Linked DNA regions of Lacibacter sediminis. The protein of the gene in region 2 interacts with the protein of the main gene of each other region in a pairwise test. Links are inferred from orthologs where the notes say so. Each region holds a gene or a part of one and is shown on either strand. Other genes may lie near its edges.

Region 1 (12,735 bases), 1.1 Mb from region 2 along the record:
AACATTCACGGGCTTTGTTCAGAATGCACCGCAGGCATTGAACCACACATTGGTTCGTCCCTATGTTACAGAATTTTTATCGCCGCTTTATCTTGCCAGCGCATTGGAAATATTACTTATCTGGATACTAGTGTCTGTATGGTTTTTTCGCTACACCGATAATCCTTATAAACATTCTGTTGTGCAGTTTCTCTTTCTTGTATCAATGGTGTTGTTATTACTCACAGGGTATATTGTTCCGCAGCTAGGCGCTATTGTTCGTTATCGTGCCATCTTCTTTCCATTTATACTTGTTCCAATCATTGCAACAATCTCCTGGAAACAAAACAAATTACAATAAAATACATGTGACGTTTTTCCACACTAACAAACGTTTCAATGGGGGATTTCTTGAAATTTTTTTAGATTAAAAACAATTTCAATCGTAAATTAGCAGCGCAAATAACAATATTCATTGTTTTTCTAAACTTATCAAAGCGGTAACACATGTCATTGTCAAAACTTGAGTACATCTGGCTCGATGGTTACAAACCAACGCAAAGCCTTCGCAGCAAAACAAAAATTGAAAAAGACTTCAGTGGTAAATTGGAAGATTGTCCAATGTGGAGTTTCGATGGTTCTTCTACTGAACAGGCCTTGGGCGGTTCATCTGATTGCTTGTTAAAACCTGTATATATTATTCCTGATCCACAGCGTAAAAATGGCTTCCTCGTTATGTGTGAAGTATTGAATGCTGATGGTACTGCACACGTATCAAATGGTCGTGCTTTAATTGAAGATGATGATAATGATTTCTGGTTTGGTTTCGAACAGGAATATTTCCTTTGGAATCCTGAAACAAACAAACCTCTTGGTTTCCCTGAAGGTGGCTACCCGGCTCCTCAAGGTCCTTACTACTGTTCAGTAGGTGCAAACAATGCATATGGCCGTAACATCATTGAAGAGCATTTAGACGTTTGCTTAGAAGCAGGCTTAAATGTGGAAGGTATCAATGCTGAAGTAGCAGCAGGTCAGTGGGAATTCCAGATCTTCGCAAAAGGTGCAAAAGAAGCCGGTGATCAGATCTGGCTCGGTCGTTATCTCCTCGAAAGGATTGGTGAAACATATGGTGTTTCTATCAACTGGCATTGTAAACCTCTTGGAGAATTAGATTGGAACGGTAGCGGTATGCATGCTAACTTCTCTAATACATTGTTACGTACAGCAGGCAGCAAAGAGATCTTCGATAAAGTTTGTGAAGCTTTCCGCCCTGTAGTTAAAGAACATATTGAAGTATACGGTGCAGATAACCATCTGCGTTTAACAGGTAAGCATGAAACTGCAAGCATTCACGATTTCAGCTATGGTGTTTCTGACCGTGGTGCTTCTATCCGTATTCCTGTTGTAGTTCCTAAGTGGGGCTGGAAAGGTTATCTCGAAGATCGCCGTCCAAACTCTGCAGCAGATCCTTACAAAGTAGCAGCACGTATTATCAAAACAGTGAAATCTGTAAAAGCATAATTACTGAATAGAACTTTCAAAAATCCCCCTTGTAAAAAAGGGGGATTTTTTTTCTCCATTACTTCCCGTTAAAAATCTGAAATTCGCAACGCAAACTGATTGTATTATTTTCAACTGATTGATGCCATTGTGCTGATCAAATTATTAAATACACTTTATGTCATTACGTTTACAGGCCATTAAAAATTTACAGAACCAGCAATCACTTGATATTGGTTCACCTGCAAAGATCACAGCAATTTTTTGTCAGAATGTTTTTACACTTAAAACTGCCCGTGAGTATCTGAGTGATGAAGCATACAAAAGTCTTTCATCATCAATCAAAGGAAATAAAAAGATCGATCGTACCAATGCCAACCAGATCGCTGCAGGTATCCGTCAATGGGCCGAAAGCAAAGGCGTTACACACTACACACACTGGTTTCAGCCATTAACCGGATCAACTGCGGAAAAACATGATTCGTTCTTTACATTAAAAGGCGATGGTACTGCAATTGAAGAGTTTGATGGCGGTGCACTCATCCAACAGGAACCTGACGCATCATCATTCCCAAGTGGCGGTATTCGTGCAACATTTGAAGCACGTGGTTACACTGCCTGGGACCCCTCCTCTCCTGCCTTTATTATGGAGATCGGCAATGGTAAAACATTGTGTATACCTACACTCTTTGTTTCTTACACAGGTGAGTTACTTGATTATAAAGGGCCTGTATTAAAAGCATTGGAAGCAGTTAGCAAAGCAGCAGTTGATGTTTGCTATTACTTCGATAAGAATATTACGAAGGTTACACCAACACTTGGTTGGGAACAGGAATATTTTGTGGTTGATGAAGGATTGTATAATGCACGACCTGATCTGTTGTTGAGCGGACGTACCGTGTTTGGTCATCAATCTGCAAAAGGTCAGCAATTGGAAGATCATTACTTTGGTTCTATTCCTGAAAGAGTGTATGCGTTCATGCGTGATTTTGAAAATGAATCGTACAAACTTGGTATTCCTTTACGCACACGTCATAATGAGGTCGCACCTGCACAATTTGAGTGTGCTCCCATTTTTGAAGAAGTTGCAGTTGCCATTGATCATAATTCTTTATTGATGGATGTAATGGATCGTGTTGCACGCCGTCATAAATTAAGAGTGTTGCTGCATGAGAAACCATTTGCCGGTATTAACGGAAGTGGTAAACACAACAACTGGAGTTTAAGTACTGATACAGGTGTAAACTTATTGGCACCAGGTAAAACGCCTAAGACCAATTTGATGTTCCTCACGTTCTTTATCAATGTTGTTCGTGCAGTTGATCAGTACGCTGATATATTGCGTGCTTCTATTGCAGGTGCAGGTAACGATCATCGTTTGGGTGCAAACGAAGCACCTCCTGCTATCATTTCTGTGTTCGTTGGTAAATATTTAACTGAAGTATTAGACGCAGTTGAAAAACGTGTGACCACCAAGTTTGATGAACAGGATGAAGCTATTCTTAAACTCGATCTGCATAAAAGTATTCCTGAGCTTATGCTGGATAATACAGATCGTAACCGTACTTCACCATTTGCCTTTACCGGTAATAAGTTTGAGTTCCGTGCTGTTGGTTCAAGTGCGAACTGTTCAAATGCCATGACGGTATTGAATGCAATTATGGCGCAAACATTAACTGAGTTCAAAGAAGAAGTTGATGGGCTGATTGAAAAAGGTGAGAAAAAAGAAATTGCCATCATGCATGTTTTGCAACGCTATGTAAGCGAAAGCAAGAAAGTATTGTTTGAAGGTGATGGTTATAGTGAAGCATGGGCCAAAGAAGCAGAGAAGCGTGGATTACCCAATGTAAAAACAACACCATACGCATTGGATGCGATGGTAACAAAAAAAGCAAAAGCACTATTTGAAAATACTGGTGTGTATACACATGCTGAACTTGAAGCACGTCATGAAATTGAATTGGAGAAATACATTAAGCAGGTACAGATCGAAGGACGTGTAATGGGTGAGCTTTGTACAAGCCATGTATTACCGGCTGCTGTTAAATACCAGAATGTATTGATCACAAACATTAAAGGGTTAAAGGATATTGGTATCAACAAAGAATCTTACGCCAACCAATTACAGATACTTGAAAAAATATCATTGCACATCAACAAGTGCAGCGACCTGGTGGAACAAATGATTGAAGCACGTAAAAAAGCAAACGTGATTGAAGACAGCAGGGCAAAAGCTATTGCTTATTGTGATGATGTGAAAGGCAAGTTCTTTGATGAGATACGTTACCATGTAGATAAACTTGAACTGCTGGTTGATGATGCCAGTTGGTATTTGCCGAAGTACAGAGAGCTGTTGTTCTTGCGTTAAGCTACTTACTATGCCAATTATACAAAGACCTGCAGATTGTTGCGGGTCTTTTTTATTTCATCATATTGGGTTGTTAAATTAAAGATGAGAATACACCAATAAAAAATCAAAAACTTGGAAGTACAAAAGCTTACATTTAATTTAGAGCTACCTGTAATTAGTCTTACTATTTATCTAATAATAATGAACATATTCCAACTCATTGCAAGATCAATTATTAAAAGATCATTTCATTTATCTGTTTGGACAATTGAACAATTTCATGACATTGCTTTGTATGAACAGAAGGCAAAGAAATTACAAGAACTCCCAGAGGGAACACTTGGAAAAGATATTGCAAATTGCCTGGAGAAAAATGGCCTACGATTAGTCCCAAACTATGAGAGCCATGATTTAAAACATGTATTGCTGGATTTTAAAATGACCCCCGTTGATGAAATCAGAATGCAGGCATTTATGCTTGGTAACAGAAACTATTCCATTCCCAGTTTTGCGATTTTTGCTTTTGGAGCATTATTTCTTCCTGACTTATGGAAAACATTCTATAAAGATTTTTTAAATGGACGAAATGCAAAACCAATCGGTACATGGACGATTGAAGAGTTTGCACACTGTCAGACAACTACTCTTAGAGACATTGTTTTTAACTATTCCCCATCACATCAAAATATTTATGACTTGAGATCATTGATAAGATTTGGTGCTTATACAGCTATTGCCTTTGGAACATTGGGAATGCTTTTTTGCTTGCCTTTTCTATTCTCTGCTTCTATTCCTGATTTAATTGGTGCAGGCTTTCCTTTTTTAGGTGGTGCAATAATTGCAAGTGCAGGTCTTATTGCATTATCAAATTTGGCGAAACAAACTAAAGTCAGAAACGAAAATTTGAAAACCTCGCCCTTATTTCTCGCCGACCAACAACGACACCAAGAGGCATGAGTAACGGCACATCAACCAATTCAACCCCAAATAAAAAGTCCCCCGTTTCTGCGGGGGACTTTTCTTTATTTCATTTTGAAACTTTCCAAAAACTTCGTTGTGAAATTTCCTTTCCGGAAATTCTCATCGAGCATTAACTGTTGATGGAATGGAATGGTCGTCTTCACTCCTTCAATCACATACTCACTTAATGCACGACTCATGGTATTGATGGCTTCCTCACGTGTACGTGCAACTGCAATAATTTTTGCGATCATGGAATCGTAATAAGGAGGGATCACATAACCGGCATACACATGCGAATCGATACGTATGCCATGTCCACCGGGCTGGTGCAATGTGGTGATCTTACCTGGTGATGGTCGAAAATCGTTGTACGGATCTTCAGCATTGATGCGGCACTCGATGGCATGCATCTGCGGTTCATAGTTTTCCCCGCTGATCTTTTCGCCCTGTGCGATCAATATCTGTTCTTTGATGAGATCGAAGTTTGTTACTTCTTCTGTTACGCAATGTTCTACCTGGATACGTGTGTTCATTTCCATGAAATAGAAATTGCGGTGTTTATCAACCAGGAACTCGATCGTACCTACACTTTCATAACCAATTGCAGCTGCTGCTTTACAAGCAGCTTCTCCCATTGCTTTACGTAATTCAGGTGTCATGAAAGGTGATGGAGATTCCTCCACCAGTTTCTGATGGCGACGTTGAATAGAACAGTCACGCTCACTTAAATGACAAACAGTTCCGTAACGATCGCCTGCAACCTGTATCTCAATATGACGTGGCTCTTCTACAAATTTTTCCATGTAGATACCATCGTTCTTGAAAGAAGCACCAGCTTCCTGCTTTGCGGTATCGTAGTTACGTTCCAATTCTTCCTCGTTCCACACAACACGCATTCCTTTACCACCACCGCCTGCAGTTGCTTTTAAAATAACAGGATAACCAACCTCTTTTGCAATTTCTTTGGCTTGCTCAGCACTTTCCAATAATCCACCACCACCGGGTACAACAGGTACACCTGCTTTGATCATGGTTTCTTTTGCTGTGATCTTATCGCCCATTGAACGAATTTGATCAGGTGTGGGACCAATAAACTTGATTCCGTTTTGTCCGCATATCTCAGCAAACTTTGCATTCTCTGCTAAAAAACCATAACCGGGATGAATAGCATCTGCGTTGGTGATCTCTGCTGCAGCAATAATATTTGGTACGTTGAGGTAAGATTCTGCACCTGCAGGTTTACCAATACAAACCGCTTCATCAGCAAACTTCACGTGCAGGCTTTCACGATCGGCCGTTGAATAAACAGCAACCGTTTTAATGCCCATTTCACGACAGGTGCGGATGATACGCAATGCAATCTCACCACGATTGGCAATTAATATCTTTTTAAACATAAGTTTAATTTGAAAATTTTAGAATTAGCTAATTTGAAAATGATGTACAACAAGAAAATCGAAAATGAGTTTTACATTTTCAAATTTTCAAATTGATTAATTATCAAATTAACTAGGATCTACCAGGAACAAAGGCTGATCGTATTCAACAGGCGATTGATCTTCAACCAGTACTTTCACGATCTTACCCTTCACTTCACTTTCAATTTCATTGAAAAGTTTCATTGCTTCAATGATACATACCACTTTACCCGGCGTTACTTCCGATCCTACTTCTACAAATAAAGGTTTATCGGGTGAAGGCTTGCGGTAGAACGTACCGATCATCGGGCTTTTAATCGTGATATACTTGCTGGTATCATCAGCTTTTGTTGCTGGCGGAGGAGCAGCAGAAGCAGCGGCAGGTAACGCAGCTGGCGCAGGAGCCGGAGCAAACTGCTGTGGAGCCTGCTGAAACTGACCTGAGATGAGTGTTTGCTGAATGATCTCTTCTTTTTGTTTTATCGTAACCTTAAAGTCTTTTTCTTCGATGGTGAGTTCACTGAGGTTGGATTTGTTGACCAGTTTAATCAATTCCTGAATTTGCTTAAAATCCATGATCGTGAGGTTTAAAATGTTAAGTAATAACGGGCGGCTAAGATAAGGGAATCAATTCCAGAAATGAGCAAATTTTTATGATTTTGGCTAAAAATGAGCCAAAATCACCCAAAAAGAGAGAAAAAACTACAAAAAACGAGCGATTTTAATCTTGTCTACCCTACCTCAAATTGCTTATTGAAGTATGAATTTTGTTGTGAACGAAGTCTTCCCAACCTGCAATTTCACCACATATACTCCCCTCGATAAATCACTGATATCAATACTTTGACTGAATTGATCGACTGCTATCCGTCCCAGATCTGTTTGATGAACCAGTCTTCCGTCCATGTCGGTAATATAGATGATCGCATCTCCTGCCATCCGTTCTTTCTTTGCAATAGTTATCAATCCGTTTGAAGGATTGGGATAGAGGAACAGCTGATTGTCGGGACGGTTAAGATCAACCACCGAAGTAATGACCGTATTCCTGAGAACCGTCAATTCATCATTCGTAATCACCGGCAGGTTGTAATCGAAATAAATATGTGCCCTGTTAAGCACGGTGTCGCCAACTGAAAGATTTGATTTTGGTTTGATGCGGTAAGCGATGAAACCGTGACTAGCCGGTTCGTTTTTATTGCTGTCAACCAACAGAATGTTCGGGAAGCTCCATTCAAGGATATGTGGTTTGATCATGTACAATTGATAAGGATGGCTGGAAGACAGCATTTCAAAACTGCCCCAATCCAGTTTGTTTGTGAGCGTATCCCTGATCATTACGTTGAAAGCTGTATCTGTGCCTGTGTTTTGAAAACGGATGAGGTAAGTGAGATAATCATTACCAGCCAATTGCTCGGGTGTAATGATGCCGCCATGTGTTTCTGTTTTATCGTTGGGGTCGTAAGAACCTTGTACCTGTTGAACTAAGTTAAACTGATTGTCTTCCGGGGTTTCATCAGCAATTATTGGGTATGCAAATGATTTAAATAAAAGTGTATCTGTATTATTGACCGCTGGCGGTGCGGCAATTCTTAAATTCAAATTAATGTACGACGTATCAAAGGGGCTCAAAGAAGTAATATTCCAGATCAATGTATCGCCTACAGTTGTATTTACTACCGGTGATGAAGAAACAAAGTTTACTCTTGGGTTTTTCAAAAACTTCACCTGCGCATTTGAAATGGTTTCTGTTCCTTGGTTCGTGCATATCAATTGATATTGAACAGGGAAACCGGGGCGGGCAATGTTTAAGGGAAGAAGATTGATACTAAGGTCTTTTTTGTTCGGGATGGGTTGAAGGGCAAAGTCAGCAGAATCACTCTCACCAAAAGTCGTGAATTGAACATTCGCTGCCGTAGGAACTATATTATAATATGGCAATGGAGAAGTTACTTTAATATTATAACTACCTGTATCCAGGGGCAAATTAAATCTGCCTTCTGTATCTGTTGTAACTGTAAATAAATTATTCTGTTTTTGAGCTTCAATTTTTATTCCATTTAAAAACGGCTCACCCACATCAAACAGATTGTTTTTATTGTTGTCAACATATACTTTTCCTTTTATAAAGTTAAACTGATCAGCAAAGCTCATTACGGCTTTACTGTACACATTCCAGTCCGGATCGGTTGTTCCAGTATAGTATTCAAACTTGCCTTTATTTCCAATTAAAAAAAGGTCGCTTCTATTGTTACCCTGCACAGCATGATAACCGTAAATCCATCCAGGAATTTTCATGACTCCTTTTGGTTGGAGTGTGCTGTCATATAAAGCAATCCCAGCATTTCCTTGTGGTTGGTAGATAAACCCGCTTTTATCAAAGTATCCGAAATAATTAAACAATACAGCTCCTGAATTATGTTCACGAATAACCATTCCGTTATAATTTAATTCTCTAAACTTTACCGAATCCGTCAAAAACAACCTGTTATCTTTTTCGAAAAAAATACTTTTTCCAACAAAACCTGAATCAAGCAACTTATTCTGAACGATGTTTAGTCCTGTGTCAAGATGAAGCATCCAAAGCCCTCCCTTTGCTCCAGTAGCAGGCAAATCCATATCTTTTGAATCAGAGAATCCGATAGCCACATAACCGTAAGTTGGATGATCCTTTAAGTGCACTAACTTATCGGACCCACTGCCTCCAAAACATTTGGCTTTTATTAATTGACCAGAGGCTGAAAATTTTGCTATAAAAGCATCGTTCATTGCCCTGTATTGCTCGTACAGTTGCTTTCTCAATACAGTATCAACATTAGTTACACTGTCAGGAGTTATTAGTACGCCATGCATTTTGTAAGCAGCCGCAGAAGTGTCTACTGAAAGTCGAATTCCGGCAAAATTATCAGAAGCTGACCAAGTATGACCAGCAATTAAAATATTGCCGTACCTGTCTTCATTTAATGTATAAGCAAAATCCCATCTGTTACCTCCAAAATATTTTTCCCAAACAAGATTGCCATTGGTATCGTATTTACACAAATAAACATCTCCAAAAAAAATATTATCTCCCGAATAAACAGGCTGATCAAAACCAAATTTGATTGTTGGAGTTACTATAAGACATACGATTCCACCATCTTTTGTCTGAATTACTTCAGAAACATCAACAGTATGAGAATACCAATCATCGCCAAACTTTCTCTTCCATTGCAGTTTCCGATTCTTGTCGAATTTATGCAATGTAACAGCCCCTAATCGATCAACCGGAATAACATTTATCAGACCAAAAGCCCCAGCGGGAAAGAGAGTTGATTGATGAAGCCGCTCTACGTCCACATAGGCATGCCTGCCAACCAAAAGCAATTCGTTTTCTCCCATTTCGATTATCTTTCGAATGCTTTCAGAAGGAGGATTATCCCCTCGATAAAACACTGAATCCAAAATCTTCTGCTCCCACTTCACCCCCGAAAACTGGGCATAAGAACATAAACTATTCAGCAAAAAAAACAGTAGAAAAGTGTAAGAAATCAGGTAGCGATTAGCCATTGGGTGATTTTAGGTGTCATAAAAATGCTAAAAAAAGCCAGTAAATGCAAGCGGGAAAATTCCCTGAAATAAAAAACCGCCTATTTTCAGAGGCGGTTCTACTATGCATTGCACAAATACTATTCTTTCACTCTTTCCACATAATCACCTGTTTTGGTGTTGATGCGGATCAGTTCGCCTTCGTTTACAAACAACGGAACCATTACAGTAGCGCCGGTTTCAATGGTGGCCGCCTTCAAGGTACGGGTAGCCGTATCGCCTTTCATACCAGGTTCGCTGTAGGTTACCAGCATTACAATTTTATCAGGCAATTCCACCGTCATCGGCAATTCTGTTTCGGTATTAAGAAGCACAGAAACTTCAGCACCATCTTTCAGAAACTGAGGCGCATCGATCAATGCTTCCTGAACCACGATCTGCTCAAATGTTTCATTGTTCATGAAATTATAGCCCGTATCATCTTTATACAGGAACTGGAAATCTTTGCGTTCAACACGCACGGGATAAATAGTTTCACCACTGTTCCAGGTTATTTCTACTGAGCGGGCATTATCTACGCCTTTCAGCTTTGCCCACACTTTAGCTGCAGCACGGGCCGTCTTGTTTTCGCCAAATTCCACAATCTTGTATAAGCTGCCGTCAACTTTAATAATCATACCACGGCTGATGTCGGAAGTAGTTGCCATAAAAACTCGTTATTTAATTTGAGGCTGCAAATATAAGGCAACTGCCCTTGCCAGCAAATTGAAGATAAATCATCTCTTGACCTATCTTGCAGACATGAAGAATGTCCTCTTTGTATTGAGCTTTTTGTTTGTCTTTCAAGTGTCTGCATCTGCAAACGGCAAAGATTCTATTCCTCTGCACCTCAAGAACCTGAAGCTCCCCGATTTTAAACTGTTACTGCCAGATAGTGTTACAGCTTTTTATACAGAACAGCTATCCGCAAAAAAGATAACCATCCTTATCAGCTTCAGTCCTGAGTGCGACCATTGCAAGCAACAAACCAAAGAGATCATCGAAAACATCAAAGAGTTGAAAGACGCCCAAATTGTAATGGCCACTACCCTGCCGTTTGAGATGATGAAAGCATTTCATGAAGAATACAAGATCGCTTCTTATAAGAATATTATTATGGGAAGGGATGTATTATATTTTTTCCCGAAGTATTTCCTCAATCATTACCTGCCGCTGATTGCTATCTATAATAAGAAAGGAGATTTAGTGCATTATTTTGATGGCGGGGTCTCAACAGCCGAACTTATCCGTTTAAGCAAAGAATAGAAAAGCGAATCACGTTTGAAAATGATTCGCCTCTTTGATAATAAGGTTGAATGATTGCGGGTTAACTGATCAGCATTTTTCTCTTTCTTTCTGCCAAGGGGTTGTAAAAAAATTGAATGTTGTTGTTTTATTTTTTGTCTTGATGATGATCACACCGTTTTTACCTTTTACTCCGTATGCTTTTTCGGCACTCTCTCCCTTTAATACGCTCACACTTTCAATATCGTCCGGCTCAACTTTACTGACTTCATCGTAATTCACTTCCTTACCATCAAGTATATAAAGTACAAGTTCAGGTTTAATTCCGTTCTTAAAGCCAAGACCAAGGTTTGATTTATAGGTTGTATTTGTACTACCAGTTGCGTAACCAACTACAGTTACTTCCTTTAGTGAAGCAGCAGGAGAAGTTGAATTTACCGATCCTGTTACAGGCTTGCCTTCAACGGTTGCAGCTGTTTTTGTTCCATAACCAACAACGGTTACTTCTTTTACAGGCGATACAGGAGAAGTTGCACTTACTTTACCAGGAACACTTACTGCTGCAGGACTTCCTGCTGTTGTTGCAACCGAAACTTTTGTTGGAACTTCTGGTGCAGGTGGTGGTGGCGGTGGAATTTTACCATACTTCTTCTCATACTCTGCTTCTTTCTTTGTCCAGTCGGTGAGTTTTAATGCTTCAACAATGTTCTTCTTTTTATCTTTTACAATTACCACACATTCACCAAGATTATCGGCAATAGTTACATAATATCCTTTTTCATTTAATGCTACAGATTCATGAGCCGGTGCTGCGGGAGCTACAACAACTGTCATAGGAGCTCCAGGTATTGTAGTGGTAACGTGGTATTTCTTTTCAACTGCTTCACGCTGTTCTTTAATTTCAAGATCATATTTTTCAATGGAGCCATCTTTCAAACGTATCTGGATTGTATTTTTTCCATTCTCCTTTTTTACATCAACTGATTCAACATTGTTTGATTTAATTACGACCGGTGGTGCAGGTGGGGGTGGCACAAGTTTATCGATCTTACCATATTTCTTCTCAAAGGCAGCTTTTTCTTTTTCATCGTTCAGGTTATAAGTTTCTGTTGTGCCATTCTTCAAAGTAATGGTGATGGTTTTCTGATCGTTGTTTTTATTGACATTGATATTTTCAATGTCGTTTGCCGGAACAGTATCTCTAAGCAAAGCGTTTTGCTGAGCAACATCGTTACGTTTTTCTTTTTGTTTTACTTCCCTGAAGGCAAGCAAGAGCACTGCCACCAGCGGCAATACAAACAGGAAGCGGATGATCTGCACACGGGCAGATTTGATTTGATTCATCATGATGATTCGGTTTTTAAGTGATGAGAAATTAAAATTCGGTGCAATGCTGTAATTGGTGTTACCCACAACTTTCAGCAACAGGTATTGGTATTGCTTTTTATCAACGCCGTCCTGCAATACTTTTTCATCGGCAATAAATTCAAGATTTTGCCTGATGGCTTTGCGGATGAGCCATGCTGCGGGATGAAACCACAACAGCATACATAACAATTCAGCCAGCATAATATCAATGCTGTGTTTCTGTTTAACGTGCACAAACTCGTGGCGGATGATCTCCTGCAGTTCAGCTTCCGTATGCAACTGACGGTTGATATAAATACCATTGTTAAATGAGAAGGGAACGATCTGTTCATTCACATCAAAGAGTTT
Region 2 (16,409 bases):
TAGTTATTGCCAAGCCATTTTTTATAGTTGATGTTGTTCTTGTTGAAAAAGGAATAGGCTTCATCAAATTTACTGATGAGGATTTTTGCTGTATCATTCACCGGGTCCATCTCCATGAATAACTTTTTATGATCTTCAGGTATTGAAGTAAGTGCTTCCCGTTTCAGAAACAGAAGAGCATCACGATAAGCAAAATCAAGATCAACGGTTATGATCTGCAGTTTATCTTTTTCTGGTAGTGATTGATTAAAGCTATACAACTGTTGAAAGAACTGAAACAATTGTTTATTAAAGTAGAATGTATTCGGGTGAAAATGAAAGAAGCTGTCCAAAAGCCGTTCATTGCCTGTAGTGAGATAACGGTTGAGATAGATCTGGTCGAGAAAACCCAACTCCAGTAAAATGAACCGCAGGCCTGTTTTTTTCTGCAGATAACGGATCATGTCAAATTGCAGTTCGGTATTATATTGCGCACCATGACCTTCACCGATAAGGAACAGTTGATTTTTCAGCAAACTCTTGTCAAATAGTTTTTCAGGATCGGCAAAGCGGTTGTTCCATACAATGGCATTTTTCTTCAGATACTCCTGCTGCGGTAATGCTGTTTGGGTAAAAGATACCGTAATGAAAAAATTGACAATGAGAAAAATGGTTAAATGCTTTTGCATCAGCTAAAGTTAGCAATTGTATTTTTTTATAATTCTACAAAATCTAAATCTTTAGCAAATGTTTCTTTTGTTTTACTAACGGAGTAAATGCCAATGGCAAGAATGATAACGCCTGTGACCCATGCGCCTGTTACATAGTTATTAAACACAACATTGCTTCGTAAGAACTGAAATAATAATAACATCAGCGGCAGAAAACCACGCACCAGATTTGGAACTGATACTGCTACGGTAGACCGTAAGTTGGTGCCAAACTGTTCGGCACTCATCGTAATATATAAAACGGAAATACCGGAACCAAAGCCAAGCCCCATGCAGATGAGGTACATGTTAAATGCACTGCCGCCTCCTCTTAAAACAAAGAACAACAGAATAAAGAAAGCAGTAATACCATAAAAGATGTACAATGTTTTCTTCCGGCTTTTTAAATAGTTGCTTAAAAGTCCGGCACCCATATCGCCAAACACCAAGGCGACATACTGTAACATCAATGCTTTTGGTTGATCGAAACCGGCAATGCCGAACTGCTTGGCAAACTCATCGGAAAAACTGATAATGATACCGATGATGTACCAAACAGGTAAGCCAATGGTGATAGCCCGCAGGTAACGCACAAAACGTTCTTTGTTATTTAGCAGCATGAGAAAATTGCCACGGGGTGTGTTGTCTTTTTTTACAGCTGCAAACATGTGGCTCTCCAGAAAACCTACCCGCAAAAATAAAAGAGCCAGTCCCATGCCGCCGCCTATAAAATAGCAGAGCCTCCAGTTTTCATCGCTCAGGTAATGAATAAAATAAGCAGTGATGGTGCCAAACACACCGCTTGTTGCAATGATAGCAGCAGCAATACCTCGTTTTTCTTTTGGCAACAGTTCACTTGTTAAGGTAATGCTGGCGCCTAATTCACCGGCTAAGCCTAATGCCGCAATAAAACGTATCCAACGGTATTGCTCAACATCTGTTACAAATCCATTGGCAACAGTTGCCAGCGAATACAATAAGATAGAACTGAAGAGCACACTTTTTCTTCCTTTCTTATCGCCCAGTATTCCCCAAAGAATACCGCCGATGGTTAAGCCGAGCATTTGCCAGCTCAATAAGTTTTCACCAATGTTTTTTAATTCGTTTTCAGGAACGCCTAATTCAGTGAGGCTTGAACGCCTCGTGATATTGAACAGCAGGAGATCATAAATGTCAACAAAGAATCCTAAAGCGCCAACGATAACAGGTAGGGAGAAAATGCCGTATTGTTTTGGTTGCATGCAAACGTGATTTGAAACGGAAGATAAAATATTCTGTTGAAGTAAGTCTCTCCGGGGTTTAGTAGATATGGATGTGAATTATCACCGATGTTTAAAACTGAGCTGACGAAGATCATCTTTTGATCAGTTTACTGTCAGTTGTTTCAAAACCTTACTACTGATCATACAGGATACTTTTGCGCTAGCAAAAAAGTTGGTCAAATCGAACCACTATTTATTCATCACTATCCAAAAATTTCAGGCCGGTTTTCGTCTGTTTATTTCAACTCATGAATTATTCTTCTCCGCACAGGTTTCATATTCCCGTAATGGGATTGGCATATACTGTTGATAGTCCCATTAAAGTTGCACGCTTCGGCATTTCATCCGTTATTTCCATTGTGGAAGACCGGTTGATCGAAATGATGCGTAGTCATTATTATCAAACAGCGAATCTTCCTTACACACCTATTGCTGTGCATGAAGAAGATTACAGGGCAAAGCGAATTACCGATTATCTCAACCTTGTAAACGCAATTGTGCAGGAGCAGGTAGAGAAATTGAAAACAGCAGCTTTTGAAAAAGGCTCGGAGATCATCAAGTATTTTGAAATGTTGCCGGAGGATAGTGCGTTGAAACAACTATACAGGCAGATGATAAAGTTAAATGATCAATCTGAAAAAGAAAAGATCGAAAGTTATCTGCGTTCGCAAATCGTTCCCGGTACAATTGATGTAAACATCATGACCAAAGTTGACCGAGAAACATTCACTAAAGAAGGAACATTGGTAGAAGATGGATCGGACGCTGTTGCTGCACTACGTGGATTTGTAAAAAGTAATCTCAGCAATTCATCGGTGATCTTTTCTGCAGGAATGAATCCACGTTTGTACAACTACCTTGAACATTGCAAAGAGCTTGATGCAAATGAAGAAGCTGTGTTTACTAAGAAAGTGGTTGTAAAAGTGAGTGATTACCGCTCTGCATTGATACAAGGAAAATATTTAGCGAAAAAAGGTATTTGGGTAAGTGAGTTCAGAATTGAATCGGGTTTGAATTGCGGCGGACATGCATTTGCCACAGAAGGTTATTTGTTGGGCCCAATTCTTGAGGAATTTAAAACGAAGAAAGAAGAACTGACCAATTCTTTGTTTGAAATTTATAATGCGGCACAACTGAAAAAGAATAACCGCAGTTTTGAAAAGGCGCCTGCAATTGTTTATTCTGTGCAGGGTGGAATAGGTACATATGAAGAAGATGTTTTTCTGCATCAGCAATATGGTATTGAAAGCACTGGTTGGGGCACACCGTTTTTGTTAGTGCCCGAAGCCACAACTGTTGATGATGAAACTCTGCAACTCTTATGTGCAGCAAAAGAAAAGGATGTGGTGCTGAGTGGCAACTCACCGTTGGGTGTGCGTTTCCATTACCTCAAAGGAACAAGTTCGGCTAAAGAAAAAGCAGCAAGGATCAGCAATGGAAATCCCGGCAGCCCTTGCACTGAAAAACATTTGTCGTTCAATACAGAATTTACCAAAGAACCCATCTGCACCGCTTCAAAAAAATACCAGAAACTGAAACTGGAACAATTAAAATCACTTGAGCTTCCGGGGCCGGAATACGAAAAGCAAGTGCAGGAAGTGCTGGATAAAGAATGTTTATGCGTTGGTCTAAGTAACTCTGCTGCTATTAACTATCAGCAAACTTTTGTAAAAAAGCTGGAAGCGGTAACAATTTGTCCCGGCCCGAATATCGCTAATTTCTCCAAAGTGGTTTCATTGCAAACGATGACAAATCATATTTATGGCCGTGAAAATATCATGGAAAATAAAAACCGGCCGCACATGTTTATTGCCGAGCTGAATTTATATATGAACTATCTCCGTGAGCAATTGGCAGATCGTGCAGCAATTGAGCAAGATGCAAAAAAGAAAAAATACATTGCTTCTTTCTGTACTAATCTTCGGGAAGGAATAAACTACTACCGCAATCTTACTACCTGCGCATTGAATGGGAGAGAAGCATTTGAAAGCGCATTGCATAAAACTGAACTGGAACTGGATGTTTTATTGTGTTGATTCAATATCAGTGAAAATCAAAAGCCCCGACATTTCTGTCGGGGCTTTTTTATCTTTTGAATCAAATCAATTTTATTCCTCGTTCAAACTCTTAAATATCAATCGCTTCACCATAAGCAGCAGCAGTTGCTTCTTTCAACGCTTCGCTCATAGTTGGGTGAGGATGTACACCGTTCAATATCTCGTGATAAGTTGTTTCAAGTTTACGTGCAACAACTACTTCAGCGATCAATTCGGTTACACCGGCACCAATCATGTGTGCACCAAGAAACTCACCATATTTTGCATCAAAGATCACTTTTACAAAACCATCTGTATTACCTGCTGCACTTGCTTTACCACTCGCCATGAACGGAAACTTACCAACCTTTACTTCGTAACCTGCTTCCTTCGCTGCTTTTTCTGTATAACCTACAGATGCAATTTCAGGAGTGCAATAAGTACAACCAGGAATGTTATTGTAGTCCATTGCTTCAGGAGCGTGGTTGTATTTCTTTTCCATGTAAGCAATATGCTCAGCAGCATTGATACCTTCTTTACTTGCAACGTGTGCCAGCGCCTGGCCGGGAGCCACATCACCAATTGCATAAATGCCGGGTACTGATGTTGCACCATATTTATCAACAACAATTCTGCCTTTATCTGTTTTAATACCGTTTTCTTCCAATCCAATGTTTTCGATGTTGGCAACAACACCAGCCGCACTTAATAAAATGTCTGCTTCAAGTACCTGTTCGCCCGCAGCAGTTTTCACAGTAGCTTTTACACCTGCACCAGACGTATCAACTTTTGTTACTTCAGCACTGGTCATAATAGCAATGCCTTTTTTCTTGAACTGCTTTTCCAGTTCTTTCGAAATATCTTCATCTTCAACAGGCACTACACGTGGCATAAATTCCACGATTGTAATTTTTGTACCCATACTGTTATAAAAATCAGCAAACTCTACACCAATGGCACCACTGCCCACCACGATCATAGATTTTGGTTGAGTTGGTAACACCATTGCTTCACGGTAGCCAATGATCTTTTTACCATCCTGGGGCATTGAAGGCAATACACGACTACGGCCACCTGTTGCAATAATTATATATTTAGCTTCAACTGTTTGTTTACTTCCATCTGCAGCAGTTACTTCCAGTTTGCCTTTGCCGGCAACTTTTCCGTAACCCATGATCACATCAATCTTGTTCTTCTTCATTAAAAAGTTAACACCCTTGCTCATTTTATCGGCCACACCACGGCTGCGTTTTACCACACCGCCAAAATCGTGTTTAACATCGTTGGCAGAAATACCATAATCGGCACTATGTTTCATGTATTCATACACCTGAGCACTCTTCAACAAGGCTTTGGTTGGAATACAACCCCAGTTTAAACAAACGCCACCAAGGCTTTCTTTTTCAACAATTGCAACTTTAAAACCAAGCTGTGAAGCACGGATAGCAGCAGGATAACCACCGGGGCCACTACCAAGAACAATTACATCGTATGCCATACAAAGAATTTGAAAATTTGAAAATGCAGTAATTTGAAAATTATCGGCTGCGAAGGTAGTTGAAGTGGGGGAAATAGCAAAAGGCAAGAAGCTGCTGAATGTTAGCCGATAGTCCATAGCCTGTAGCCGGTAGTTAGTAGTAAGGGCCGGAGTTCTTTTCCCACTTCCTACTACCCAATAACCACTATCGGCTCTGTTTTAGCTTTCCTCTAACACAAATCGTTAAAACATGGACGCATATTTGACTGTGGAAAATAAACAGTGAAAGCGCACGTTTAGATGCTTTGCAAGATTTACATTTGACCGTCGCAACCTTTTAGGAATGTGACAATTACTAAAACCATTGAACAGATATGAATTTCTTTCTTCTCCAGGTTCAGAATGCAGTTGATACCTTAACCAATGCAGCAACAACACAGGTAGTACCCAAAAAAGAAATGCATCTCATCGATCTGCTGATGCAGGCCGGTTGGATCATGATCCCTTTGTTATTGTTGAGCGTGGCCACCGTGTATGTGTTTGTTGAACGCTGGCTGGCCATTAAAAAAGCCACTGAAGTGGATGGTAATTTCATGAACATCATTCGTGATAATATCCTTAGCGGCAACGTAACAGCAGCACGCAACTTTGCCCGTAACACACAAAATCCAGTTGGACGTATCATCGATAAAGGTCTGCAACGTATTGGCAAGCCCATCGATTCTATTGAGAACAGTATGGAGAATGTGGCCCAGCTGGAGATGTATAAACTGGAGCGTAACGTCAACATCCTTTCCGTGATCTCTAAAGTGGCGCCCATCTTTGGTTTCGTGGGTACACTGGTTGGTTTGATGCAACTCTTCTTTAATATTAATGCCACCGGCGAATATGAACTGAGTACCATTGCCGGCGGTATCTACACAAAACTGATTACATCAATCAGTGGTCTGGTGATCGGTTTGATCGCTTACCTGTGCCATAACATTCTGCATACGCAGGTGGAGAAAGCATTGAATAAAATGGAAGCATCAGCTGCCGATTTTCTTGATGTATTGCAGGAACCAACCCGTTAAACCAACTCACGCATGAATCTCAGAAAGAAAAGAGCAGAATCATCGGAGGTGTTTACAGATGCGCTGAACGATATCCTGTTCATCCTGTTGATGTTTTTCTTAATTGTATCAACACTGGCTAACCCCAATGTGCGCAAAGCATCATTGCCAAAAGCCAAAAGCAATACCCGCAGTAAGCAAACGGTGGTGGTAACCATTGATGCCACCAATCATTTTTATGTTGGCTCCAAACCTGTTGATCCGTTGCTGATGGATACAACGCTTTCGCAAATGATCAGCGCTAAACGCAACAGCGGAGAAGAAGTAAGTATTGTGATCAATGCCGATCGTAACGCCACCATTGAAAGTTTTGCTGCAGTTCTCCGTGCTGCCGATCGCTTGGGTGTGAAGGCGGTGATGAGTGTTGATAAGAAAGGAGTGCAGTAAAGTACAAAGTGGGAAGTTGAAAGTACGAAGTATTCAAATGCAGTTTCGCCGATAAAATTGATACATCTTACCGATGAATAGAATACCTATATGCACATATAACTCTTGCAAGTCTGCACTTACATTTTTGTTATTGTTTACTGCTATTTCGGTTGGTGGGCAAACTGTAAATAATACTGTTTCAATTTATAATGCGAAGGGCGATACAATGTATTCTGATAAATCGAATGCAATAGCGGTTGTATCCGATAGTAATGTAAGAAAACAGATGATGATCACGGTAAATCAGGGAAGGATTTTTAGCCCTGATAAACAAATATATCTTGTTGATAGTTTAAAAAATGGCAGGGTAGTGGTTTCTGCCTACAATGTTAACGAAGGGAAAAAGATGTTACTTGCAAGGGAAAGCTACATCGTAGTTACTTCCCCTGAAAAAATTGTTTATGATGGATACGGTATTGAACATGGCTTTAATCTTCTCGGATATTATACAGGAAATATTCCGGTATCTATGTTCAAAAAAATTGATCGAATCAGTTTAACTCCAGGTCTGGACTTGGTTAGTGCCGTAGTTTACATAACCGTCGATAAAGAATTTGCCGAACCATATTACACAATAATTTCGTCGGCAACATTTCCTGATTACTTGTTGAGTGCATGGGCTAGAATAAAAGCAGGATATAGTGTGATTTTCGATGAGGTTAAAGTCAAAGATCAACAAGGGAATATCATAGCATTACCCAATAATATCGCATTTAAGGTGACTGCAGATTGACAACCTAGTGCTATTTATTTTTCACTGCTCACAAATGCTTTTATCATCCGCTCATTCCCACTCATATCATTCCTCAATTCAACAGTAAATCCTTTTTGCTGAAATAATTCAACGGTTTCTTTCCCCAACTGCTGATTGATCTCAACATACACAGCTCCGTTTGACTTTAGATGATGCAATGCAAAGTCAGCGATCTTTCGATAGAACAACAATGCATCTACATCAGGTACAAACAAAGCTTTGTGCGGTTCAAACTCCAGCACATGTTTACTCATCGTGTTTGCTTCTGTTGTTTTGATATAGGGTGGATTGCTGACGATGATATCGTATTTCCTTAGTTCACTCCATTTGCTCTCATCCAAAAAATCAAGCAATTGAAAGTTGATCTCTGCTTCGTTGTTTACAGCATTAATTGTAGCTGTGTGTAATGCTTCACTGCAAACATCAATGGCTGAGACTTCTGTTTCGGGAAGGTTTTTTTTGAGAGCGATGGGGATGCAGCCACTGCCGGTACCGATGTCGAGAATGGTGAGTGGTGAATAGTTAGTGGCGAGTGAGGCTGAATCCTGTACCACGTACTTCGTATTTCGTACTTCCCTGATGATCCAATCAACTAATTCTTCTGTTTCCGGTCTTGGTATCAACACAGTTTCATTTACTTCAAACTTCAACCCATAGAACCAGGCTTCGTTCAATACATATTGTAGCGGACGATGAGTGAGCAATTGTTGCAGAATGCGATCAATCTTTTGGGTTTCTTCAGCTGGGATGTTCTCTTGTTTGAGGTGATACAACTTCTTTTTACCTACATGTTCAACTACTAAAGCAGCCATCGCTTCAGCTTCAGATATTTCATGTACAGCAGTTAATGCTTCCCGTAAGTGTTGGTATTGTTCCTGCCAAGTCATACGCAAATCTACCTGCTTCTTCCGAATCCGCTATTTTTGCAGCCTTACAGATGATCACCGACGAACAATATATGCAACGCTGTATTGAACTTGCCCGTAAAGGCACAGGTTCGGTTGCGCCCAATCCCATGGTTGGGGCGGTGTTGGTACATGGTAGCGAGATCATTGGCGAAGGATGGCATCAACAGTATGGCGAAGCCCATGCGGAGGTAAATTGTATAGGTGAGGCTGTTCAAAACGGCCAGACCGATAAATTTCAACAATCTACTTTGTACGTTTCACTCGAACCCTGTGCCCATTTTGGTAAAACGCCGCCCTGCAGCGATCTCATCATCAACCACAAGATCCCGAAAGTGGTGATCGGTTGTCGAGATCCGTTTAAAGAAGTGGATGGCAAGGGAATTGAAAAACTGAAAGCTGCTGGTGTGGTAGTGATCGTTGATGTGTTGAAAGACGAATGTATTGATCTCAACAAACGGTTCTTTACGTTTCACCGGCAGCAACGTCCTTATATCATTCTCAAGTGGGCACAAACAAAGAATGGAATGATGGCTTCTAAATCGTCGGAGCGATTGTTGATCAGTAATGAAATGACCAACCGTTTGGTACATCAATGGCGCAGTGAAGAAGCTTCTATACTTGTAGGAACAAATACTGCTTTGCTTGATGATCCGCAACTTACCAACCGTTACTGGCCCGGCAAACAACCTGTTCGTTTGGTGCTGGATAAACAATTGCGGTTACCGAATACATTAAAACTGTTTAATGATGAAGCAAAAACCATCATTTTTAATTCAATAAAAAATAGTGAAGAAGTGAATGTGCGATACTATCAATTGCCAAATGCCGAAACCGTTCCTGCTTTATTAAATGCATTATATCAACTCAACATTAACAGCGTAATTGTGGAAGGCGGTGCGCAACTGCTGCAAAGTTTTATTGCTGCCGGTTTGTGGGATGAAGCAAGAATCATTACCAACGATCAACTAACTGTCGATAATGGATTAACAGCACCACAATTGATCAATTCCGTACAAACAGGCGAACAACTTATCGGTTCAGATAGAATTGGATACTTTATAAACTCATCATTCATTACTCATCACTCATTGTAATATGCTTTTATTGTTGCTCGGTAGTATTGTCTTCAGTTCATGGTTAACATTGTCGTTTAAGCTTGTTGAGAAGTTTGGCATCAATACATTCCAGGCAATTGTATTTAACTATATTACCTGTGTTATTACAGGTTCTTTTGTGAATGGAACTTTTCCTATTAACAAAGATGTAATGGGCGAGGAGTGGTTTCGCTGGGCCATGTTGATGGGCACTATATTTATTTCATTGTTCAATGTAATTGCCAAGACTGCACAAACAATGGGTGTAGCTGTTGCATCAGTTGGAAATAAGTTGTCGCTGGTAATACCTTTTTTGTTTTCCATTTACCTGTATAACGAAGAAGCCACAATTTTTAAAATAGTTGGTGTAGTTGCAGCACTGATTGCAGTAGTGCTTACCTGCTGGCCAGCACCCGGACATGTTGAACCTTCCGGCAAAGTAGTAAAGACAGCCTATTTTCTTTTGCCGGTGATTTTATTTGTTGCCAGTGGTTTGCTCGATACAATGATCAAATATGTTGAAACAACTTATATCAACGAAGAAAATCAAAATGCATATCTCATCAGTGCATTTGCAGCAGCTGCGTCTATTGGAATTATCAGTTTAGTTTTCCTGTTTGCAAGCGGACGGATAAAGTTTGAACCAAAAGCTGTTCTTGCAGGAATCATCATTGGTATACCGAATTATTTTTCGATCTGGTGCCTCATGGGTGTGTTGAAAGCATTTGCAGGAAACAGTTCTGCCATCATCCCCATCAATAATATGGGCATCGTGTTATTCAGTACGGTGGCGGCATTTTTAATGTTCAAAGAAAAATTGACCAAACTTAACTGGATGGGAATTGTATTATCCATTGTTGCTATTGCATTAATTGCCTATGGATAACGTTGCTCATTGTTAAACTCCCATTCACAATTCACCATTGACTATTCACTACATGAACGAAGAATTTTATTATACCATTGCCCAACCTGTTGTAGCCGAGTTTAAAGACCGGGGTAGTCGTTTTCTGGCCTATGCTTACCCGCTAACTTCGGTTGATGATTTTAAAGCAAAGATGAAGTTGCTGAAGGAAGAACATCCAAAAGCGGTGCATCATTGTTTTGCGTATCGGTTAGGTGTTGATGGCAATACATTTCGTGTGAGTGATGATGGAGAACCATCAGGCAGTGCAGGCAGGCCCATTCTTGGACAGATCGACAGCAAGCAGCTTTGCAATGTGCTGGTGGTTGTGGTGCGATACTTCGGTGGCACTTTGTTAGGTGTGCCAGGTTTGATCAATGCGTACAGAACAGTTACATCGCTGGCTTTGCAAACAACGCCCATCATTCAAAAGCAAATTGAAGTGAACTATCAATTGCACTTTGATTATACACGCATGAACGATGTAATGATCATAGTAAAACAATACAATTGCACTGTTATAAAACAAGAGCAGAATTTATTCTGTGATGTTGAGATCAGTATTCCTAAAAACAGGTTGGAAGAAGTGTTGTTTAAGTTAGGGGAGATGCATACGGTGGAGACAAGAAAGTTGTAAGTTCAAGGTTCTAAGTTGTAAGTCGGTCCCTGCTTGCGGTTTGTTCCTTGGATTTTGTTTTTTGGATTTTCTTCCTTGAACCTTGTGTCTTTGTCAAGCTTTGCCCGTCATCTTATACACCAGTAACCCAACTACTTCTTTCAAATAATTATCCCATCCCTGAAATGCATGATGCGACGGTGTAACAGATTCCCAGAATAGCTGCGGATTATTGATCGACGTAAAGTTGCAGGGGTAAGCAACGGTGTTCAATCCCACTTTTGTAAACACCTGCTGCGAACGTTTCATGTGCATCGCCGAGGTTATGAGCAGGTAAGGACCTTTCAACTGCAATGAATCAAGTAGTTTTTTTGAATAAACAGCATTCTCATAAGTATTGCGGCTTTGGTTCTCGCTTAATATATCCTCTTTCGCAACGCCCATCAACAACAATTCTTCTTTTACAAAATCCGCTTCTTTATATTCCTGTCGTAACACACTTCCGCTGCCACCTGTAATCAATATTTTTTTGATGTGCCCTAGTTTGTATAAACGAACGGCCTGTATATAACGATCGCTTGCGCCGCCGTAAAAACCCTGTTTGCTTTTAAATTCAAACGAAACAAAACCTGCCAGTAGAATACCTGCTTCATATTTTTCACCTGCAGTCAATATTTTTTGCTTTTCCTGCCAGCTAAGCGAAAGTTTATGAATGATGTATGGGTTTGAAAAAAGCAGGAACCAACTGATGCAGAAAATAAGCCGTCGGCGTTTTCGTTGCTGGTCTTTTGTAAAAAAAGTGATCAGGACAAAAATGAGCAGCCAGTTAAAGGGCGAAATAAAAATGGACAGAAGTTTCGATAACAGAAAAAACATGCCGTGAAGATAAAAATTTCCTGTTGCCGGCAAAGAAAGCTGGGTAAAACAAACTTTAGCAGGGATTTTGCAGTAATAAAGAAAAATATTTTATGAGACAGACTGCGGTTCTGCTTGTATTCCTGATCACTGGTGTTGCAGCATCAGCTCAATTAAAAGTAAAGCCTGATTGCGGGGTTTTAACGGTTGATGTATTCAAAGGCTGGATCAATGAAACCAAACCTAATGCCGATCCTGAGCAAATAAAAACAAAGCTTCCTTGTTTTACTTTTTCCGAAAAAGAAGCGCCTTCCTCTACCTGTGGTGGTGGGGTTTACCTGGATGATAAAGGTGTTCGTTTTTATACGCAACGTGATTACATTGTGATCAACGAAAAATTCAAAGGGAAATTTACAGCGCCTGTAATGGGTGTTAAAAAAGGCGGATTGTTTACAAGGTTCGGTAATCCCAAACTAAAAGATGCTAACTGGGAAGCCTATCAAATGGCTTATGGAATCATGATCGTTTATTACAATGCAAAAGGCGTTGTAAACAAAGTGATCATCAGTACCAAAACAACTGATGATATAGATCTCTGCACTACTAATTAACCCTTATTGCGTAAAGCTTCATTTGTTCAATTGAGACTTATACAGGAGATTTGCAGCATTCTTAAATTAGTTACTATGAAATATGCTTTTCTTCTGTGTGCAGTTTTACTGACTGGTTCTGCGGCAACAGCCCAATTAAAAACAAAGCCAGATTGTGGCGTTATCACTGTTGATGTGTACAAAGGCTGGATCAATGAAGCAAAGCCCAATGCCGATCCTGAACAGATCAAAGCCAAGCTACCATGCTTTACTTCAGCCGATAAAGAAGGAAACGAATCAGGTTGTGGTGGCGGTGTTTATTACGACGATAAAGGCATCTGCTTTTACGTACAACGTGATTATGTAGTGATCACAGATGCATTCAAAGGAAAATTCAGTGTTCCGGTTTTGGGTGCCAAACGAGATGATCTGTTTGTACGCTTTGGTAATCCTAAAATGAAAGATGCCAATTGGGAAGCGTATCAAATGGCCTTTGGCATCATGATCGTTTACTATAACATGAAAGAGGTGATCAACAAAGTTATCCTTAGCACTAAATCAATGGATGAAATTGATCTGTGCAATATCAACTAAGCATTTATTTCTGAATAGTAACGATCGTACCTGTTTGTGCATAACGGGCAAGATCGTCAATATGTGTATTCTTGAGTGAAATGCATCCGTTGGTCCAGTTGTAGTAACGGTCAATAAAATAATCGTTACCTCTTTCAACACCATGAATGCCTATCCCGTTACCAACATTTGCATTTGCAGGGATAAGTCCATTCTTTTTGCGGAGTTTGTATTTGATCATGCTTTCTGTTGTTGGATAATCCAGCATCAACATCTTTCTCCATAGTTGATGTTCTTTAGCATAGGTAATTTTGAACGAGCCTTCGGGAGTTTTGCGATCGCCCTGCATAAATTTATCTTCCAACGGTTTCAGACCAAATACAACCGGGTATGCAGCCAGTAATCCTTTGCTGTCGTACACACGCAATTCAAAATCAGATTTGTCAATGATAATGCGAACTGTTCCTGTAGCTGTACCTGCAGGTCGGTAATATTTTTGCATGGGACGAATGCCGGTCTTGTCAACATTTGTAGTTGATGAAGCGGTGGATTTGTAAACAACCGGTGTTGCGTTTGTTGTTTCCGGAACAGATGCGGCCGGACTTGAATTGGTTGAACAGGCCATTATAAGCACTGTAAACAGTAATAGTACTGATGTAAAAAGTTTCATAGCATATTTTGTTTAAATAAAGCAGTTGAAACGGTTTTACAGTGCAGAAGGAGGGTATCGAATCAATGAGATAACGATGCAAAATAATTTCTTATTGCATACAAAAATGCAAATAGGGAAAGCCTTTTTAAAAATGGGAAAAACAACCTGGTAGCTTTACTTACATCAGTATGTTATTTACGGGAGTTACAGGCGGCGGCAGCTCTTTTTCGTTAAGCATTTCACGCAGATCAATTTCAATAGTGCGGCTCAATGCAGTAATAGGCACATCATTCGCACTGCCTTCAAACGGATTTTCTGTGGCTTCGCCTACACGTTCAAGACTCATAAACACCCAGGCCACAATTAAACTAAACGGAATATTCAACCAAACATAAACATCGCCCAGTTTTTGAAATTCATTCAACAAGCCAAACGGTACAATAAATGTAAACAGGCGAATGAAAAATAAATTGATCGATGCAAATTGTCGTGGGTAAGGGAAATTCTTAATACGCTCACATTTGCCCTGCTGTTCATATAAATTCACCAGCATATTTTCCAGTTCAATATGATAAAGCGTATCAAGCTGTCCTTTTTCGTGTAACTCTTTTAAATGGGTTGACTGGAGTTTAATAAGATGTGTAGCACAGTTTTTCTTTTGCAGACAATGCAGCAAATCTTCATCACTTAAAAAGGGTTTCAATTCATCTTCTTTTTTGCTTTGCCATTCAGGAATAATATAAAAACGTTTATACTCGATGTTGTATCGCTTCTGTGTATTCTCCCATGCTCTTGTTTCACGCAATTGAAACCTTAGTGCAGTTAACCACGCAATGTGCCGGTAAATAATTGGCTTGTGTGCGGCTTCATCTTTTATGTAATCTTTCACCATCATGCCCCATGCACGGCTCAGGTTTACAATAGAGCCATAGATCTGTCTTGCTTCCCACAAGCGGCTATAGGTTTGTGTATTTCGGAAACCCGCTATGAAAGCGGCAGCGGTACCAATCATCGCAATCGGTACCCATGGAATGGCCAGCCAATGCCAATCGAATAATTGATACAATACCGTAGGGATAGCAGAAATTATAAACAGTCTGAATATTTCATCTCTTGTCCAGACAAGAAATTCTTTCAGTGAATACTGGCGACCTGCATGCATATGTAGTTGATGATTTGAAACTGAAAATAAGAAGAAAATGGATTCAGTTTTACAAACTAATCAATAAGCTGGAGGAGCATATCTTCATTTAAGCCATTGTATTGAAAATGGCCGAGGGAACGGAATCCGTTCTTTTGATAAAAACGAACAGCTTTATAGTTATCCGTTTGCACACCACCCCAAAGAATGATCTGTTTCACATTTCTGTTCTTCATTTCTGTAAGTACGTTGTTAAATAGTAGTTGACCAACACCCGTACTTTGCCATTCGTCTGTAACCGACGGAGCAATGGTATAACAATGATCATAGGAAATATCTACGCCATATTGTTGCAAGCGTGGGTAATCATGATGCAGATAGCCTTTTTTCAGAACTGTATAGGCAATGATGTTTTCAGATGATGGATCAACAGCTACCCATGCTTCATGCTCGTGATGATGATAAAAATTCACTACTTCTTCTTTATGAAAAGAGTGTGGCTGAAAACGCTTTACCGTTGCCGGGCTTAGTTGATGGAGATAAGCAAGCAGGCGATCAAGATCATTACCGTCCAGTTGCCTGAGTATAACCGGTTTGTTTTGTTTGGTTAAAGCTGTCATCATTTTACATTTTCAGTACTGCACAGGTCTGCTCAAAAAAGATTACAGATTCTTATTCAATTGTACTGATGTTTTCATGGTTTGTGTTTAACAATTTACGTAATTCTATTGTGATTGGTTTCACATTAATGAATTATTCTTGTTTCCATATCCTCCAATGCTACTCCTTTTGTTTCAGGCATCATAAAACGCACATAGAGCAATTGCAGTACCATCATTACACAGAAGAAAAGGAAAATGGGGGCACCGCCATATTTGCCGGCAAACCAAGGGAAGGCATTGGCAATAATTGCGGCGAATACCCAATGGGTGAGGCTGCCAAACGATTGGCCGCTTGCCCTTACTTCATTCGGGAATATCTCTGAAATAAATACCCAAATCACTGCTCCTTGTCCAACTGCATGTGCAGCAATAAACATAAATACAAAAAACTGCATCCCGGTATATTGATCGGTATAAAATGCATACGCCATCAGACCCAATGAAATAATGTAGCCAATGGAGCCGATGTACATGAGCAGCTTGCGGCCAAAACGATCAATAAGCGAAAGACCGATCATGGTGAAAATTAAATTCACTAATCCAATTCCGGTTGACGACAGCAATGCTGATGATGTGCCAAGTCCCGTCATTTCAAATACACGTGGTGCATAATAGATGATGGCATTAATACCTGATGCCTGGTTGAAGAATGCCA

What was found.
Region 1: the proteins of ribD (region 2) and accC interact in binary tests that used the Escherichia coli proteins (3 or more experiments, as listed by UniProt). The link is inferred for Lacibacter sediminis from one-to-one orthologs.

Annotation. Positions count from the first base shown.
Region 1 is NZ_CP060007.1:3,400,559-3,413,293, forward strand. The notes cover bases 4,021-6,859. They hold accC (acetyl-CoA carboxylase biotin carboxylase subunit), read right to left. Parts: upstream 6,190-6,859; coding sequence 4,852-6,189; downstream 4,021-4,851. Other genes in these bases: H4075_RS14470 (hypothetical protein), read left to right, coding at 4,021-4,786; accB (acetyl-CoA carboxylase biotin carboxyl carrier protein), read right to left, coding at 6,298-6,786. Also shown: H4075_RS14455 (hypothetical protein), read left to right, coding at 1-340; H4075_RS14460 (glutamine synthetase beta-grasp domain-containing protein), read left to right, coding at 487-1,500; H4075_RS14465 (glutamine synthetase III family protein), read left to right, coding at 1,658-3,847; more of H4075_RS14470, read left to right, coding at 3,962-4,020; H4075_RS14485 (DUF7619 domain-containing protein), read right to left, coding at 6,961-9,588; efp (elongation factor P), read right to left, coding at 9,876-10,442; H4075_RS14495 (redoxin domain-containing protein), read left to right, coding at 10,537-11,040; H4075_RS14500 (M56 family metallopeptidase), read right to left, coding at 11,110-12,735. UniProt on the Escherichia coli protein: This protein is a component of the acetyl coenzyme A carboxylase complex; first, biotin carboxylase catalyzes the carboxylation of the carrier protein and then the transcarboxylase transfers the carboxyl group to form malonyl-CoA.
Region 2 is NZ_CP060007.1:2,248,053-2,264,461, forward strand. Bases 7,843-10,728 are described here. They hold ribD (bifunctional diaminohydroxyphosphoribosylaminopyrimidine deaminase/5-amino-6-(5-phosphoribosylamino)uracil reductase RibD), read left to right. Parts: upstream 7,843-8,696; coding sequence 8,697-9,761; downstream 9,762-10,728. Other genes in these bases: prmC (peptide chain release factor N(5)-glutamine methyltransferase), read right to left, coding at 7,843-8,646; H4075_RS09675 (EamA family transporter), read left to right, coding at 9,763-10,647; H4075_RS09680 (IMPACT family protein), read left to right, coding at 10,700-10,728. Outside these bases: H4075_RS09630 (TraB/GumN family protein), read right to left, coding at 1-668; H4075_RS09635 (MFS transporter), read right to left, coding at 695-1,930; H4075_RS09640 (hypothetical protein), read left to right, coding at 2,200-3,987; lpdA (dihydrolipoyl dehydrogenase), read right to left, coding at 4,079-5,485; H4075_RS09650 (MotA/TolQ/ExbB proton channel family protein), read left to right, coding at 5,839-6,537; H4075_RS09655 (ExbD/TolR family protein), read left to right, coding at 6,550-6,963; H4075_RS09660 (hypothetical protein), read left to right, coding at 7,037-7,738; more of prmC, read right to left, coding at 7,753-7,842; more of H4075_RS09680, read left to right, coding at 10,729-11,302; H4075_RS09685 (YdcF family protein), read right to left, coding at 11,396-12,157; H4075_RS09690 (hypothetical protein), read left to right, coding at 12,250-12,747; H4075_RS09695 (hypothetical protein), read left to right, coding at 12,823-13,320; H4075_RS09700 (L,D-transpeptidase family protein), read right to left, coding at 13,325-13,969; H4075_RS09705 (bestrophin family protein), read right to left, coding at 14,130-15,113; H4075_RS09710 (GNAT family N-acetyltransferase), read right to left, coding at 15,170-15,715; H4075_RS09715 (sugar porter family MFS transporter), read right to left, coding at 15,838-16,409. UniProt on the Escherichia coli protein: Converts 2,5-diamino-6-(ribosylamino)-4(3h)-pyrimidinone 5'-phosphate into 5-amino-6-(ribosylamino)-2,4(1h,3h)-pyrimidinedione 5'-phosphate.